DNA from 4 places in the Escherichia fergusonii ATCC 35469 genome. Region 3 is predicted to be linked to each of the others. Evidence: predicted binding sites of a transcription regulator. Region 3 holds the regulator's gene; each other region holds the start of a gene.
The links. The regulator CRP, encoded in region 3, controls carbon source genes, mostly activating them, when cyclic AMP is high. The targets are predictions, from matches to a motif close to ATGTGANNNNNNTCACAT.
Positions count from the first base shown of each region.

Region 1: a site for CRP is predicted at 2,242-2,259, ahead of rbsD (D-ribose pyranase). Genes of this name have one in related genera too.
Region 2: a site for CRP is predicted at 2,700-2,717, ahead of focA (formate transporter FocA). Genes of this name have one in related genera too.
Region 4: a site for CRP is predicted at 1,958-1,975, ahead of cytR (DNA-binding transcriptional regulator CytR). Genes of this name have one in related genera too.

Region 1 is NC_011740.1:4,152,252-4,156,406, reverse strand. Features, by position in the region: gene rbsC (ribose ABC transporter permease) at 1-222, opposite strand, end outside; gene rbsA (ribose ABC transporter ATP-binding protein RbsA) at 227-1,732, opposite strand; gene rbsD (D-ribose pyranase) at 1,740-2,159, opposite strand; gene kup (low affinity potassium transporter Kup) at 2,326-4,155, opposite strand, start outside.
Region 2 is NC_011740.1:1,080,270-1,084,424, forward strand. Features, by position in the region: gene pflB (formate C-acetyltransferase) at 1-1,728, opposite strand, end outside; gene focA (formate transporter FocA) at 1,784-2,641, opposite strand; gene ycaO (30S ribosomal protein S12 methylthiotransferase accessory factor YcaO) at 3,046-4,155, opposite strand, start outside.
Region 3 is NC_011740.1:3,384,708-3,388,862, forward strand. Features, by position in the region: gene EFER_RS16710 (hydrolase) at 1-501, shown strand, start outside; gene EFER_RS16715 (YheU family protein) at 495-713, shown strand; gene EFER_RS16720 (phosphoribulokinase) at 767-1,636, shown strand; gene EFER_RS16725 (OsmC family protein) at 1,691-2,095, opposite strand; gene crp (cAMP-activated global transcriptional regulator CRP) at 2,400-3,032, shown strand; gene EFER_RS16735 (YccS/YhfK family putative transporter) at 3,083-4,155, shown strand, end outside.
Region 4 is NC_011740.1:3,933,372-3,937,526, forward strand. Features, by position in the region: gene priA (primosomal protein N') at 1-1,928, shown strand, start outside; gene cytR (DNA-binding transcriptional regulator CytR) at 2,084-3,109, shown strand; gene ftsN (cell division protein FtsN) at 3,203-4,147, shown strand.

The DNA.
Region 1 (4,155 bases), 770 kb from region 3:
CAAGTCGATACCCGACGTCAGGATCACCAGCGTCATCCCGACCGCCATAATGGCGTTCACCGAGGTTTGCTGGAGAATATTGAATAAGTTATTGATGGTGAAAAAGTTCGGGCTTAACGTCGAGACAATCGCGATCAGCACCAGCAGAGCGATAAGCGATTTCTGCTCCATCAGCCACGCTTTCGTGAAATAACGGCGACCAGAGACAGTCTGGGTTGTCATTTTTTTACTCCTGATTCACGCGATTAAGCTTGCCCACAGCGGCAGCCATTAACACTTCCTGGGTGGCCTGCTCACGAGTAAATTCCCCGCTGAGATGCCCTTCATGCATGACGATGATGCGATCGCTCATGCCTAATACTTCTGGCATCTCCGATGACACCAGAATGATGCTCAAGCCATCGGCTTTGAACTGGTTAATCAGTTGATAGATCTCTTTTTTCGCACCAACATCTACGCCACGGGTAGGTTCATCAAGAATCAACACTTTGGGGCGTGTCATCAGTCCACGGGCAATCGCCACTTTTTGCTGATTGCCACCGGAGAGCAAACCAATTGCCTGTTCCATCGACGGCGTTTTCACATTAAACAGACGAATAAAATCACTCACTGCCTGCTGTTCATCGGCATGCTTCAAACTGCCGCCAGTACGGCTAAAGTAACGCAGCGCAGTCAGCGACATATTCTCTTTGACTGACATGCCCAGCACTAAACCGTCACGTTTACGGTCTTCGGAGATATACACAATGCCGTTTGCCAGGCCATCCTGCGGTGAACGGGTAACGACTTCATGCCCATCCAGAGTGACGTAACCGCTGGTACGCGGCAGTGCGCCGTAGAGCACTTTCATCAGTTCGGTACGCCCCGCGCCCATCAAACCAGAGACGCCAAGAATTTCACCTTTGCGTAAGGTAAATGAAACATCATTAACGCCAGGTCCGCAGAGATTATCGACTTTCAGGCGGATATCGCCCGGCGCTTTGTCCAGGTGTGGATATTGATCTTCCAGCTTGCGGCCCACCATCATCTCAATCAGCGAATCTTCGGTCAGTGATGCCACTTCGCGCTCAGCAATAAATTGCCCGTCACGAAAAACAGTAACGTCATCGCAAATTTCGAAGATTTCTTTCATGCGGTGGGAGATATAGACAATACCGCGACCTTGCGATTTCAGCTCGCGGATGACGCGGAACAGGGATTCGGTTTCGGTATCGGTCAGCGCATCGGTCGGTTCATCCATAATGATGACTTTCGACTCAAAGCTCAGCACTTTGGCTATTTCAACCATTTGCTGGTCACCGATGGAAAGATCGCCCACCAGCTTGTCACTTTTAAAACGCAGGTTAAGTTTAGCCAGCAATTTATCCGCTTCGGCATACATGGTTTTCCAGTCAATTTTGCCAAAGCGATTAACAAACTCACGGCCGAGGAAAATATTTTCGGCAATGGTCAACTGTGGGATCAGGTTCAGTTCCTGATGGATAATCCCAATGCCGGCTTCCTGGGAAGATTTCGGCCCGGTAAACGTTGTTTCTTTCCCCAGCCATAAAAGCGTACCTGCATCACGCGTATAGATACCAGTAAGCACTTTCATCATGGTGGATTTACCCGCGCCGTTTTCACCCACCAGCGCCATTACACGCCCCGGATAGACATTTAACGCGGCGCCCGAGAGAGCTTTTACGCCCGGGAAGGCTTTATCGATGCCTTTAAGCTGAAGTAATGCTTCCATGACGGCCTCAGAACGTCACGCCAGCACAGAGAATGATATTCGCATACGGAGAACATTCTCCGCTACGAATTACCGCCTGACTTTCTGCGGTTTGTTGTTTGAATTGTTCATGTGTGGTGTAACGAATTTCAATGGTATTTCCCTGGTGTTTTTGCAGCTGCTCAAGGTGAGTGAGCAACGTTTCGTGGAGTTGCGGATTATGTTGTTTTATCTCTTCCGCGATAATGGCAGCCTCGACCTGCATTTCATTTGTGACGACGCCCAGCACCTGCATAAAAGAAGGTACACCCTGGGTTAATGCCATATCGATGCGCGTTGTACTTTTGGGGATGGGTAAACCAGCATCACACACCACCAGCGTATCGGTATGTCCCAGACGGGAGATCACCGAAGAAATATCAGAATTAAGAACGGTGCCTTTTTTCATTTTTTTCTCCATCAGCGAAACGTTTCGCTGACCCGCAGTTTAATCCTGACTGAGTTGGGAAAACCATCGTGACGTTACGGAAATGTGATCAACCTCGAAACGTTTTACATAATGATTAAAAATGAAAACAATAACGCCCCCTTATGGAGAAAGGAGGCGTCTGGCGTTAGATTTCGACCTGAGTACCCAGTTCGATAACCCTGTTTGGCGGGATTTCAAATTGATCCGGTGCTCGCAGAGCATTACGTTGCAACAGCAAGTACAGCTTGCCACGCAGACGCAAATACCACGGGCGTTTGCCGAGGATCAGTGATTCATGCGACATAAAGAAAGAGGTTTCCATCATCCGGCAACTTAATCCTTCCAGACCGCAGCGGTGGAAAACTTCTTCCACATTTGGCGTTTCCCGCCAACCATAACTTGCCACCACGCGCCAGAAAGTAGGCGACAATTGTTCAATCTGTACGCGACGGACGTTATGGACATATGGCGCGTCTTCGGTGCGCAGAGTTAACAGAATCACCCTCTCATGCAATACCTTGTTATGTTTAAGGTTATGCATCAACGCAAAGGGAATAACGTTGATTGCACGCGACATATACACCGCGGTCCCGGGCACGCGAACGGGCGGAGATTTCTCCAGCGAAGCAATCATCGCTTCCAGAGAGTTACCATGTTCATGCATCCGCCGCAGCAAGCGGAAACGTTCGCTCTTCCAGGTGGTCATCACGATAAACATCACCGTACCGAGGCTCAATGGCAACCAGCCGCCGGAGAGCAGTTTATCGAGGTTAGCGGTGAACAATGGAATATCGACACAAAGGAAAGCAATCAGGATCAGCGCAACAAAATACTTATTCCAGTGCCAGTTCTGACGTGCCACGGTAGTCGAGAGAATAGACGTCAGCACCATGGTTCCGGTCACCGCAATCCCGTACGCCGCCGCCAGGTTGCTGGAGTGCTCAAAGCTGACAATCACAATCACGACCGCGACATAAAGCATCCAGTTCACAAACGGAATGTAGATTTGCCCTGACTCCATTTCGGAGGTGTGAATAATGCGCATCGGCGACAAATATCCCAAACGTACCGCCTGACGCGTCAATGAGAAGACGCCAGAGATAACCGCCTGCGAGGCAATTACCGTCGCCAGCGCGGCGATGATCAGAAGCGGGATCAGCGCCCAGTCCGGTGCCAACAGGAAGAACGGGTTCTTAATTGCTTCCGGGTTCTTTAACAACAGCGCTCCCTGGCCGAAGTAATTAAGGGTTAAGGAAGGCAATACGACGGTGAACCACGCCAGACGAATCGGGAACTTACCAAAGTGCCCCATATCAGCGTACAGCGCCTCGACCCCCGTTATCGACAGCACCACTGCCCCTAATGCAATAAAAGAAACCGTTTTGTATTCAAGGAAGAAATGCACCGCCCACATCGGATTCAGCGCATGCAGCACTTCTGGGTTAGCAATAATGCTACGCAACCCCAGCCCCGCCAGAATCAAAAACCAGGTCAGCATGATAGGCGCAAACAGCTTACCGACCATAGCAGTGCCATGTTTTTGAATCATAAACAGTAAAGTCAGAACGATGATTGAGAGGGGAACTATCCAGGTATCCAGCTGCGGGGCGACGATTTCCAGACCTTCAATAGCAGACATCACCGAAATAGCGGGTGTTATGACGACTTCACCATAGAAAAAGCTGCCGCCGATTAGCCCCATAATCACCAGCATTGATGTCGTTCGCGCCGACGTATTACGCCCGGCAAGCGACATCAACGTCAGGATTCCCCCTTCACCGGCGTTATCTGCCCGCATTACGAAGGTGAGATATTTAATGGAAACCACAAAGATTAGCAGCCAGAAGATCAGTGATAAAAAGCCAAACACAGCATCGCGTTCAACGCCAAAACCAAACTGACCGGACAAACATTCACGAAGTGTATATAGCGGGCTGGTACCAATATCACCGTAGACAACCCCAATTGCTGCGAG
Region 2 (4,155 bases), 2.3 Mb from region 3:
GTCATCTACACGCGGATCGTTGTTACCAAACTGCGGGTATTCGCCTTCGATTTCGAAGTCGATAGCCAGACCGTCTTCGTCACGAATCGGTTTAACTTTCGCATATTTGATTGCAGACAGGGAGTCAGCAGCAACGGACAGACCAGCGATACCACACGCCATGGTGCGGATAACGTCACGGTCGTGCAGCGCCATCAGAGAGGCTTCGTAGCTGTACTTGTCGTGCATGTAGTGGATGATGTTCAGTGCAGTGATGTACTGTTTAGCCAGCCAGTCCATGAAGTGATCCATGCGCTCCATCACTTCATCGTAGTTCAGGACGTCGCCTTTGATCGGTTCAGATTTCGGACCAACCTGCATTTTCAGTTTTTCGTCAACGCCGCCGTTGATTGCGTACAGCATGGTTTTCGCCAGGTTTGCACGCGCACCGAAGAACTGCATTTGTTTACCAACGATCATCGGGCTTACGCAGCAAGCGATAGCGTAGTCATCGTTGTTGAAGTCCGGACGCATCAGGTCATCGTTCTCATACTGCAGAGAAGAGGTGTCGATGGACACTTTAGCAGCGAATTTCTTGAAGTTCAGCGGCAGTTTTTCAGACCACAGAATGGTCATGTTCGGTTCCGGAGACGGACCCATGGTGTACAGGGTGTTCAGGAAACGGAAGCTGTTTTTGGTAACCAGGGTACGACCGTCGAGGCCCATACCACCGATAGATTCGGTTGCCCAGATCGGGTCGCCAGAGAACAGTTCATCGTATTCCGGGGTACGCAGGAAGCGAACCATACGCAGTTTCATGACCAGGTGGTCAACCATTTCCTGCGCTTCTTGTTCGGTGATCTTGCCAGCTTTCAGGTCACGTTCGATGTACACATCCAGGAAGGTGGAGGTACGACCGAAGGACATTGCAGCACCGTTCTGAGACTTAACAGCAGCCAGGTAGCCGAAGTAAGTCCACTGGATAGCTTCCTGAGCGTTGGTTGCCGGACCAGAAATGTCGTAGCCGTATTTGGCAGCCATTTCTTTCATCTGACCCAGAGCGCGGTGCTGTTCAGCAATTTCTTCACGCAGACGGATAGTTGCTTCCAGATTTACGCCATTTTCCAGATCTGCCTGCAGAGAGGTGAACTGAGCGTATTTGTCTTTCATCAGGTAGTCGATACCGTACAGCGCAACGCGACGGTAGTCACCAATGATACGGCCACGACCATAAGCATCTGGCAAACCGGTCAGAACCCCGGATTTACGGCAACGCAGGATGTCCGGAGTATAAACGTCGAACACGCCCTGGTTGTGAGTTTTACGGTATTCAGTGAAGATTTTTTTGATCATCGGGTCCAGTTCGCGGTTGTACGCTTTGCAGGAACCTTCGATCATTTTGATACCACCGAACGGGATAAGAGCACGTTTCAGCGGAGCTTCAGTCTGCAGACCAACAATTTTTTCCAGCGCTTTGTTGATGTAGCCAGCGTCGTGGGAAGTGATGGTGGAAGCAACAGCGGTGTCAAAGTCAACTGGCGCGTGAGTGCGGTTTTCCAGTTTAACGCCTTCCATTACTTTGTCCCACAGGGTAGTGGTCGCGTCAGTAGCGCCAGCCAGGAAGGACTCGTCACCCTCGTACGGAGTGTAGTTTTTCTGGATGAAGTCACGGACGTTTACTTCATTCTGCCAGTCACCTTTGGTAAAACCTTCCCAGGCTGTGGCTAACTTTTCATTAAGCTCGGACATGTAACACCTACCTTCTTAAGTGGATTTTTTATTTACCGCGTGCAGAACATCTCAATTAGTGATGATCGTTATCACGCAGATAAATGACCCAGTATGTCAACCCAACCAACAAACCACCGCCAATAATGTTACCGATCGTAACCGGAATCAGGTTATCAGTGATGAAGCCCATCACGGTCAGGTGAGAAAAATTTTCCGGAGAAGAACCGATAGCGGTCCAGAATTCCGGTGATGCAAAGTCACGAATTACGATACCCATTGGGATCATAAACATGTTTGCGATGCTGTGTTCGAATCCACTGGCTACGAACATGGCGACAGGAAGAATCATGATAAACGATTTGTCCATCAGGCTACGGCCAGAGTAGCTCATCCACACAGCCAGACAGACCATCAGGTTTGCCAGGATACCGAGGGCAACAGCTTCAATAAAAGTATGGTGCATTTTATGATCGGCTGTTTGCAGGACGTTAAGTCCCCACTGACCATTCGCAGTCATATATTCGCCGGAAAGCCACATCAGCAGAACAAACAGTAATGCACCGATCAGGTTACCAAAATAGACATTAAGCCAGTTCTTCGCCAGTTGCCCCCAGGTGATGCGTCCACTGGCTTTAGCAACAACAATCAGAACTGTTGAAGTAAAGAGATCAGCACCACAAACAACACAAAGAATGAGGCCCAGAGAGAAGCAGATACCGCCAACCAGTTTTGCCATGCCATATGGCATCGCACCAGCACCTGTTGTTGCAGTGATATAGAAAACAAAAGCGATAGAGATGAATACACCAGCGGTAATCGCCAGATAGAAAGTCTTAAGCGGATGTTTCGTTGCTTTATAGACACCTGCTTCTTCGGCAACTTTGGCCATCGCAGCAGGAAGAATAAGATCAAAAGGGTTGTCAGCTTTCACACTAACTCTCTCTTTATTAAGTCGGCGACGAGATACTAACAAAGCATTATAGATGAGAATTTGATATAGATCATATCTCGCCTGGCTTATAGACCTGTAAGTCGCATGGTTTTTACGCAAAAAGTATTTAACTTGATGAATTATTTAATAAAAATAAATTTTAAAATTTAATAAATCAGTTGAATATTTTCGATAGTGCTCCTGAAAGTACGTTAATGGACAGAAAACAAAGACTAATAAAATAACAACATTGATAAATCTGGTTAAATATTGAATAACAATATTTAACCGAGTAACTACATTTATTTCTGTTTAAATTTAATAAACAAGAAAGGGGCACAAAATGCGCCCCGTAATATAGCTCAGACAAGGAAATTAACCTACTCGCCGTTGTCTGTTTGCTTTCATTTTGTCCAGAATGTCGCTTTGGCGCGTTGCAGCTTTTCATAGGCCTTCAGCAGCGACTGATGTGCGGCGAATGCGTGCAGATCGCTATCTACCGGTTGCAGGCCGTAAAACGCCGCTTCGCCACTCATTGCCGCACTGGCGGCTTCTACCGCCTCCGCGCCGTACATGCGGATAAAAGCATTCAGATATTGCAGTGGCTGGCGATCTTCTTCCTGAGCCAGCAGCAGGAGGGTTTGCAGGCAGCGATAATAGTTTGCGCGTTCCGGGCTGAAGACCGATGAGTTAAACTCCATCGTCCATTCGGTCCAGACCAGAGCCTGTTCCAGATCGCCACCAGCCAGCGCCAGCATAGCCTTTAATTCACCGATACGCAGAGTGTACCAGCCGTTATCCGGCCCGGTTGCCAGACCCAATAGCTCACGCACGCGGGTAAAGTCATCAAAACCTTCTTCATCCAGTTGCTCGATGAGGTTCAGGTAATCTTCTTTTTCCCACTCGCTGCCTGGGAGTGAAAGAATCGTTTCACGTAAATGGCTGCCCATGCTGTTATTCGCTAACCACAAATCTTCAGCCGGATAAATATCGGACATGCCAGGCACGATAATACGACAAGCATAAACGCCCAGATGCTCGTAATCGGCAATATAAACTTCTTTATCTTCGTTGTTGAAGATAGCCATCAGCGTGGCAAACTCTTCTTCCGTGGTGCCGGAGAAATTCCAGTCCACAAACGGATAATCGGCATCCTGCTTGAACAGGTCCCAGGAGATTAAACCGCTGGAATCGATAAAGTGCGTTTCAAGGTTGGTATGTTCAGCAACTTCTTCATCATCGAAGGTTGGCGGAGTAAACACATCCAAATCTTTCAGGCCACGACCTTGCAGCAGCTCGGTCACGGTACGTTCCAGTGCTACGCCAAAATCAGGATGCGCACCGAAAGAGGCAAAGCAAGTGCCGTTAGCCGGATTGAACAGTACCACGCAAATCACTGGATACTGGCCGCCAAGCGAACCATCATAAGCAAAGATTGGGAAACCTTCCGCTTCCAGTGTTTCGATTGCTTCAACTACTGCAGGGTAACGTGCCAGCACGTCTGCCGGGATTTC
Region 3 (4,155 bases):
GCGGTAATTGTCTCCGCGCCATTTATGCTGGAAGCCTGTAGTTATCATATGGAAAAGGGCTTTTCCCGCGTTTATCAGCGTTACTTGCTGAACCTGTTAAAAGCCAATGCTGCGCGCAAACTGTCAGCCTATCCCGGTACGCTGCCGATTAATCTCGCACAGTTAAAATCGGTACGTCGCATCCGTGAATTTGACGATCTGATCACCGCCAGAATTCACGGCTACGCTGACGCTATCGACTATTATCGTCAGTGTAGCGCCATGCCGATGCTGAACCAGATCGCCAAACCGACACTGATTATTCACGCCAAAGACGATCCGTTTATGGATCATCAGGTGATCCCGAAACCGGAAAATCTCCCCCCGCAGGTGGAGTATCAACTGACTGAACATGGTGGTCATGTTGGCTTTCTTGGCGGTACATTATTTCATCCGCAAATGTGGCTGGAGTCACGCATTCCTGACTGGTTAACAACGTATCTGGAGGCGAAATCATGTTGATTCCGTGGCAAGAACTCTCCCCCGAAACGCTGGAAAATTTAATTGAAAGTTTTGTGTTACGCGAAGGCACCGATTATGGTGAACATGAGCGTACACTTGAACAGAAAGTCGCCGACGTCAAACGCCAGCTACAGTGCGGAGAAGCGGTGCTGGTATGGTCGGAGCTGCACGAAACGGTCAATATCATGCCGCGCAGTCAGTTTCGCGAATAACCTGCAGCCGTCGGCGGACGAGATAATAATGATAGCTAAGTCATGGAGTTACTATGTCTGCCAAACATCCGGTCATTGCGGTAACAGGATCCAGCGGCGCGGGGACCACCACCACCAGTCTCGCATTTCGTAAAATATTCGCGCAGTTAAATCTGCATGCAGCTGAGGTGGAAGGCGACAGTTTTCACCGTTACACGCGCCCGGAAATGGACATGGCGATCCGCAAGGCGCGTGATGCCGGGCGGCATATCAGCTACTTTGGCCCCGAAGCTAACGACTTCGGCCTGCTGGAACAAACCTTCATTGAATACGGTCAGAGCGGCAAAGGAAAATCACGCAAATATCTGCATACGTACGACGAAGCCGTACCATGGAATCAGGTGCCGGGGACATTCACCCCATGGCAACCTTTACCGGAACCCACTGATGTACTGTTTTATGAAGGGCTACACGGCGGCGTGGTCACACCACATCATAACGTTGCGCAGCATGTGGATTTACTGGTCGGCGTAGTGCCTATCGTTAACCTTGAGTGGATTCAAAAACTGATCCGCGACACCAGCGAGCGCGGGCACTCACGAGAAGCGGTGATGGACTCAGTAGTACGTTCAATGGAAGACTATATCAACTACATCACGCCGCAGTTTTCCCGCACCCATCTTAACTTCCAGCGCGTTCCCACTGTCGACACCTCAAACCCGTTCGCAGCAAAGGGCATTCCATCACTGGATGAAAGCTTTGTGGTGATCCATTTTCGTAATCTGGAAGGGATCGATTTCCCCTGGCTGCTGGCGATGTTGCAGGGCTCATTCATTTCCCACATCAATACATTAGTGGTGCCGGGCGGTAAAATGGGTCTGGCAATGGAGTTAATTATGCTGCCACTGGTGCAACGATTGATGGAAGGAAAGAAAATCGAGTAACTCTGCTAATATGCCGGATAAACAATTATCCGGCATCGTACTCCTGACATTAAATCACGCGGCAACCACTTCATACGAGTGAGTAATATTCACCGCTTTTTCCAGCATCAACGCCACTGAACAATATTTCTCGGCAGAGAGATCTACCGCACGCGCAACTGCTGCGTCTTTCAGGTCGCGACCGGTGACGATAAAATGCAGATTAATGTGCGTAAACAGGCGTGGTGCCTCTTCGCGGCGTTCAGAGGTCAATTTTACTTCACAATCGACAACATCCTGACGCCCCTTTTGCAGGATAGAAACCACATCAATGGCGCTACAACCACCCGCCGCCATCAACACCATTTCCATCGGACTTGGCGCTTTATCGCCAGAGTTGCCGTCCATTAAAATCTGGTGACCAGATGCGGATTCGCCCAAAAAAGTTAACCCTTCGACCCACTTCACTCGCGCTTGCATTTTTGCCACTCCACTGCATCAAATTTATTCACAGCGTACGCGTACTGACCAAATCGCGCAACAGAAGGCGACCTGAGTCAAGCTGAAGCGAGACACCAGGAGACACACGGCGAAAGCTATGCTAAAACAGTCAAGATGCTACAGTAATACATTGATGTACTGCATGTGTGTAACGGACTTCACATAACAGATGCAGTACGTATTTGACAGCCTCTTCCCAGATAGCGGGAAGCACATTTCGGCAATCCAGAGACAGCGGCGTTTTCTGGCTCTGGAGAAAGCTTATAACAGAGGATAACCGCGCATGGTGCTTGGCAAACCGCAAACAGACCCGACTCTCGAATGGTTCTTGTCTCATTGCCACATTCATAAGTACCCATCCAAGAGCACGCTTATTCACCAGGGTGAAAAAGCGGAAACGCTGTACTACATCGTTAAAGGCTCTGTGGCAGTGCTGATCAAAGATGAAGAGGGTAAAGAAATGATCCTCTCCTATCTGAATCAGGGTGATTTTATTGGCGAACTGGGCCTGTTTGAAGAGGGCCAGGAACGTAGCGCATGGGTACGTGCGAAAACCGCCTGTGAAGTGGCTGAAATTTCGTACAAAAAATTTCGCCAATTGATTCAGGTAAACCCGGACATTCTGATGCGTCTGTCTGCACAGATGGCGCGTCGTTTGCAAGTCACTTCAGAGAAAGTGGGCAACCTGGCGTTCCTCGACGTGACGGGCCGCATTGCACAGACTCTGCTGAACCTGGCAAAACAACCGGATGCCATGACTCACCCGGACGGTATGCAAATCAAAATTACCCGTCAGGAAATCGGTCAGATTGTCGGCTGTTCTCGTGAAACCGTGGGACGCATTCTGAAGATGCTGGAAGATCAGAACCTGATCTCCGCACACGGTAAAACCATCGTCGTTTACGGCACTCGTTAATCCCGTCGGAGTGGCGCGTTACTGAGTAGCGCGCCATTTTGTTTCCCCCGATGTGGCGCAGACTGATTTATCACCCCGATATCAACTATGCACTACGACAAACGCTAGTGCTATGTTTGCCCGTGGCCGTTGGGTTAATGCTTGGCGAATTACGATTCGGTCTGCTCTTCTCCCTCGTTCCTGCCTGTTGCAATATTGCGGGCCTTGATACGCCTCATAAACGTTTTTTCAAACGCTTAATCATTGGTGCGTCACTGTTTGCCACCTGTAGCTTGCTGACACAGCTGTTACTGGCAAAAGATGTTCCCCTGCCCTTTTTGCTGACCGGATTAACGCTGGTGCTTGGTGTCACTGCTGAGCTGGGGCCATTGCACGCAAAATTGCTTCCCGCATCGCTGCTCGCCGCCATTTTTACCCTCAGTCTGGCGGGATACATGCCAGTCTGGGAACCGTTGCTCATCTATGCGCTGGGCACTCTCTGGTACGGATTGTTTAACTGGTTTTGGTTCTGGATCTGGCGCGAACAACCGCTACGCGAGTCACTAAGTCTGCTGTACCGTGAACTGGCGGATTACTGCGAAGCCAAATACAGCCTGCTTACCCAGCACACCGATCCTGAAAAAGCATTGCCACCACTGCTGGTGCGCCAGCAAAAAGCGGTCGATTTAATTACTCAGTGCTATCAGCAAATGCATATGCTTTCCGCGCAAAATAATACTGACTACAAGCGGATGCTGCGTATTTTCCAGGAGGCGCTGGATTTACAGGAACATATTTCGGTCAGCTTGCATCAGCCGGAAGAGGTGCAAAAGCTGGTCGAGCGTAGCCATGCGGAAGAAGTTATCCGCTGGAATGCGCAAACTGTCGCCACTCGCCTGCGCGTGCTGGCTGATGACATTCTTTACCATCGCCTGCCGACGCGCTTTACGATGGAAAAACAAATTGGCGCACTGGAAAAAATCGCCCGCCAGCATCCGGATAATCCTGTTGGGCAATTCTGCTATTGGCACTTCAGCCGCATCGCTCGTGTACTACGCACCCAAAAACCGCTCTATGCCCGTGATTTACTGGCCGATAAACAGCGGCGAATGCCGTTACTGCCGGCACTGAAAAGTTATCTGTC
Region 4 (4,155 bases), 550 kb from region 3:
CGATTGGCGATGTGCTGTTTCATGCCTTGCCGATTTTACTGCGCCAGGGGCGGCCTGCGGCGAACGCGCCGATGTGGTACTGGTTTGCCACTGAACAAGGTCAGGCGGTGGATCTGAACAGCCTGAAACGTTCGCCAAAGCAACAACAGGCGCTGGCAGCGTTACGGCAAGGCAAAATCTGGCGCGATCAGGTCGCGGAACTTGAATTTAATGATGCCGCATTGCAGGCGCTGCGCAAAAAAGGCCTGTGTGAGTTAGCGAGTGAAACACCAGAGTTTAGCGACTGGCGAACGAACTATGCCGTTTCTGGCGAGCGGTTGCGATTGAATACTGAACAGGCCACCGCCGTTGGCGCCATCCATAGCGCAGCGGATACCTTCTCTGCCTGGTTGCTGGCGGGCGTTACCGGTTCCGGTAAAACAGAAGTTTATTTGAGCGTACTGGAAAACGTGCTCGCACAGGGCAAACAGGCGCTGGTGATGGTGCCGGAAATCGGCCTGACGCCGCAAACTATTGCCCGTTTTCGTGAGCGGTTTAATGCGCCAGTGGAAGTTCTGCATTCCGGCCTGAACGACAGTGAGCGCCTTTCGGCGTGGCTGAAAGCGAAAAATGGTGAGGCGGCGATTGTGATCGGCACCCGCTCCGCGCTGTTTACGCCGTTTAAAAATCTCGGTGTGATTGTCATTGATGAAGAGCACGACAGTTCCTACAAGCAGCAGGAAGGCTGGCGCTATCATGCCCGCGACCTGGCGGTGTACCGTGCGCACAGCGAGCAAATCCCGATTATTCTTGGCTCCGCAACGCCCGCGCTGGAAACGTTATGCAACGTGCAGCAGAAAAAATACCGCCTGCTACGCCTGACCCGTCGGGCAGGGAATGCGCGTCCGGCAATTCAACACGTGCTGGATTTAAAAGGTCAGAAGGTGCAGGCTGGTCTGGCTCCGGCGTTAATCACCCGTATGCGCCAGCATTTACAGGCCGACAACCAGGTTATCCTCTTTCTTAACCGCCGTGGCTTTGCGCCTGCCTTGCTGTGCCACGATTGCGGCTGGATTGCCGAATGCCCACGTTGCGATCACTACTACACGCTGCATCAGGCGCAACAGCATTTGCGCTGTCACCACTGTGACAGCCAACGCCCGGTGCCGCGCCAGTGCCCTTCCTGCGGCTCCACGCACCTGGTACCCGTGGGGCTGGGCACCGAACAGCTTGAACAGACGCTCGCGCCAATGTTCCCTGGTGTGCCCATTTCTCGTATCGACCGCGATACCACCAGCCGCAAAGGGGCGCTTGAACAACAACTGGCGGAAGTACATCGCGGCGGTGCGAGGATTTTGATCGGCACGCAAATGCTGGCGAAAGGTCACCATTTCCCGGATGTGACGCTGGTGGCGTTACTGGATGTGGACGGCGCGCTGTTTTCTGCGGATTTTCGCTCGGCAGAGCGTTTTGCCCAACTTTATACCCAGGTGGCTGGCCGTGCCGGACGTGCGGGTAAACAGGGCGAAGTAGTGCTGCAAACGCACCATCCTGAACATCCGCTGTTGCAAACGTTGCTCTATAAAGGCTACGACGCCTTTGCCGAACAGGCGCTGGCTGAGCGGCGAATGATGCAACTGCCGCCATGGACCAGCCATGTGATTGTGCGTGCGGAAGATCATAACAATCAGCACGCGCCATTGTTCCTGCAACAACTGCGTAATCTCATCCTCTCCAGCCCGCTGGCAGACGAGAAACTCTGGGTTCTCGGCCCGGTTCCGGCGCTGGCCCCTAAACGTGGCGGTCGCTGGCGCTGGCAAATTTTGTTGCAGCACCCTTCCCGCGTGCGCTTACAGCACATCATCAATGGTACGCTGGCGCTTATTAATACAATACCGGATTCCCGCAAGGTGAAATGGGTGCTGGATGTCGATCCCATCGAAGGCTAATGCGCAAACGTTGCGAGGCGGATCGAAAAATTTAATATTCATCACACTTTTAATGAAAATTCTGTAACCGCTTCCACTAACTATCTGATAAAAATGTGTCGAAAACGAGTTAAACAAGGATTGTTCTGCGCCAGAGTTTCAGGCGAGGAGAGAAAGTGAAGCTGAAGAAGCAGGTGACTGCCGCTACAATGAAAGATGTTGCACTGAAGGCAAAGGTCTCCACTGCAACTGTGTCCCGCGCGTTAATGAATCCAGATAAAGTCTCCCAGGCAACACGTAGCCGGGTTGAACAGGCCGCCAGGGAAGTAGGGTATTTGCCGCAAACTATGGGGCGAAACGCGAAACGTAATGAATCACGCACCATTCTGGTGATTGTCCCGGATATTTGCGATCCCTTCTTTCATGACGTTATCAGGGGTGTTGAAGTCACAGCTGCCGAACAGGGATATCTGGTATTAATTGGCGATTGCGCCCATCAGAATCAGCAAGAAAAGACGTTTATCAATTTAATTGTTACTAAACAAATCGATGGCATGGTGCTGTTGAGTTCCCGCTTGCCATTTAACGCCAGCGTAGAAGAGCAGCGTAATTTACCGCCGATGGTGATGTCGAACGAATTTGCCCCGGAACTGGAGTTACCTACAGTTCATATCGACAACCTTACGGCATCATTTAACGCAATCAATTATTTGCTCAGTCTTGGGCATCGGCGTATCGGTTGTATCGCCGGGCCGGAAGATATGCCCTTCTGCCACTATCGCTTACAAGGGTACGTGCAGGCGTTGCGTCGTAATGCCATCACCGTTAATCCACACTATATTGCCCGCGGTGATTTTACTTATGAGGCAGGTGGCAATGCGTTAAAGCAACTGCTCGATCAACCAGAACCGCCAACAGCTATCTTTTGCCATAGCGATGTCATGGCTGTTGGGGCTATCTCCAGTGCTAAACGTATGGGGCTGAAAGTCCCGGATGATGTGTCAATTATGGGATTCGACAATATCGCCCTGGCCGAACATTGTGATCCGCCACTGACCACTATCGCCCAACCGCGTTACGAGATTGGTCGTGAAGCCATGCTCTTATTACTGGAACAAATTCATGGCCACGATGTGAGTAATGGATCCCGATTAATGGACTGCGAACTGATCGTTCGTGAATCCACACGCGCTTTAACATAAAGTCACTGGCTTTAAGACTTCCGTGTCTGGTCAAAGGCCCGTCGCTTAAGTAACATGGCGGGCTGATGAACGAATAAATACAGCGAAACGATAGTGGCACAACGAGATTATGTACGTCGCGGCCAACCGGCTCCTTCGCGGCGCAAAAAGAGCACTTCACGGAAAAAGCAACGCAACATGCCTGCGGTATCACCGGCAATGGTCGCTATTGCCGCTGCAGTTCTTGTGACCTTTATCGGCGGTCTGTACTTCATTACCCATCACAAGAAAGAAGAGTCCGAGACGCTGCAAAGTCAAAAAGTGACCGGAAACGGACTCCCCCCCAAACCAGAAGAGCGCTGGCGTTACATTAAAGAGCTGGAAAGTCGCCAGCCTGGTGTGCGTGCGCCAACAGAACCTTCTGCAGGTGGCGAAGTGATCAATCCTGACCAGTTAACGCCTGAACAGCGGCAGCTACTGGAGCAAATGCAGGCTGATATGCGCCAGCAGCCGACGCAATTGGTTGAAGTTCCATGGAATGAACAGACGCCAGAACAGCGTCAGCAAACGCTTCAACGTCAGGCACAGCAGCGTCAGATTCAGGCGGCTCAACAGCAGCAGCGACAGGCTGAGCAGGCATATCAGCAACCGCGTACCGCGCAAGCTCAGCAACCACCGCGCCAGACGCAGCAGACACGCCAGGCGGCTCAGCAGCCGTACCAGGATCTCCTGCAAACGCCAGCACACACTGCCGCGCAGCCTAAGTCACAGCAAGTCGCGCCTGTTAGCCGGGCCGCTGATGCGCCAAAACCAACGGCTGAGAAGAAAGACGAACGTCGCTGGATGGTGCAGTGTGGCTCGTTTAAAGGTGCCGAGCAGGCAGAAACCGTACGTGCGCAATTGGCTTTTGAAGGGTTTGATTCCAAAATTACCACCAACAATGGCTGGAATCGTGTGGTGATTGGCCCGATTAAAGGGAAAGAAAATGCCGACGGCACCCTGAATCGCCTGAAGATGGCGGGTCACACAAACTGTATTCGACTCGCTACCGGGGGTTGAAACCCTCA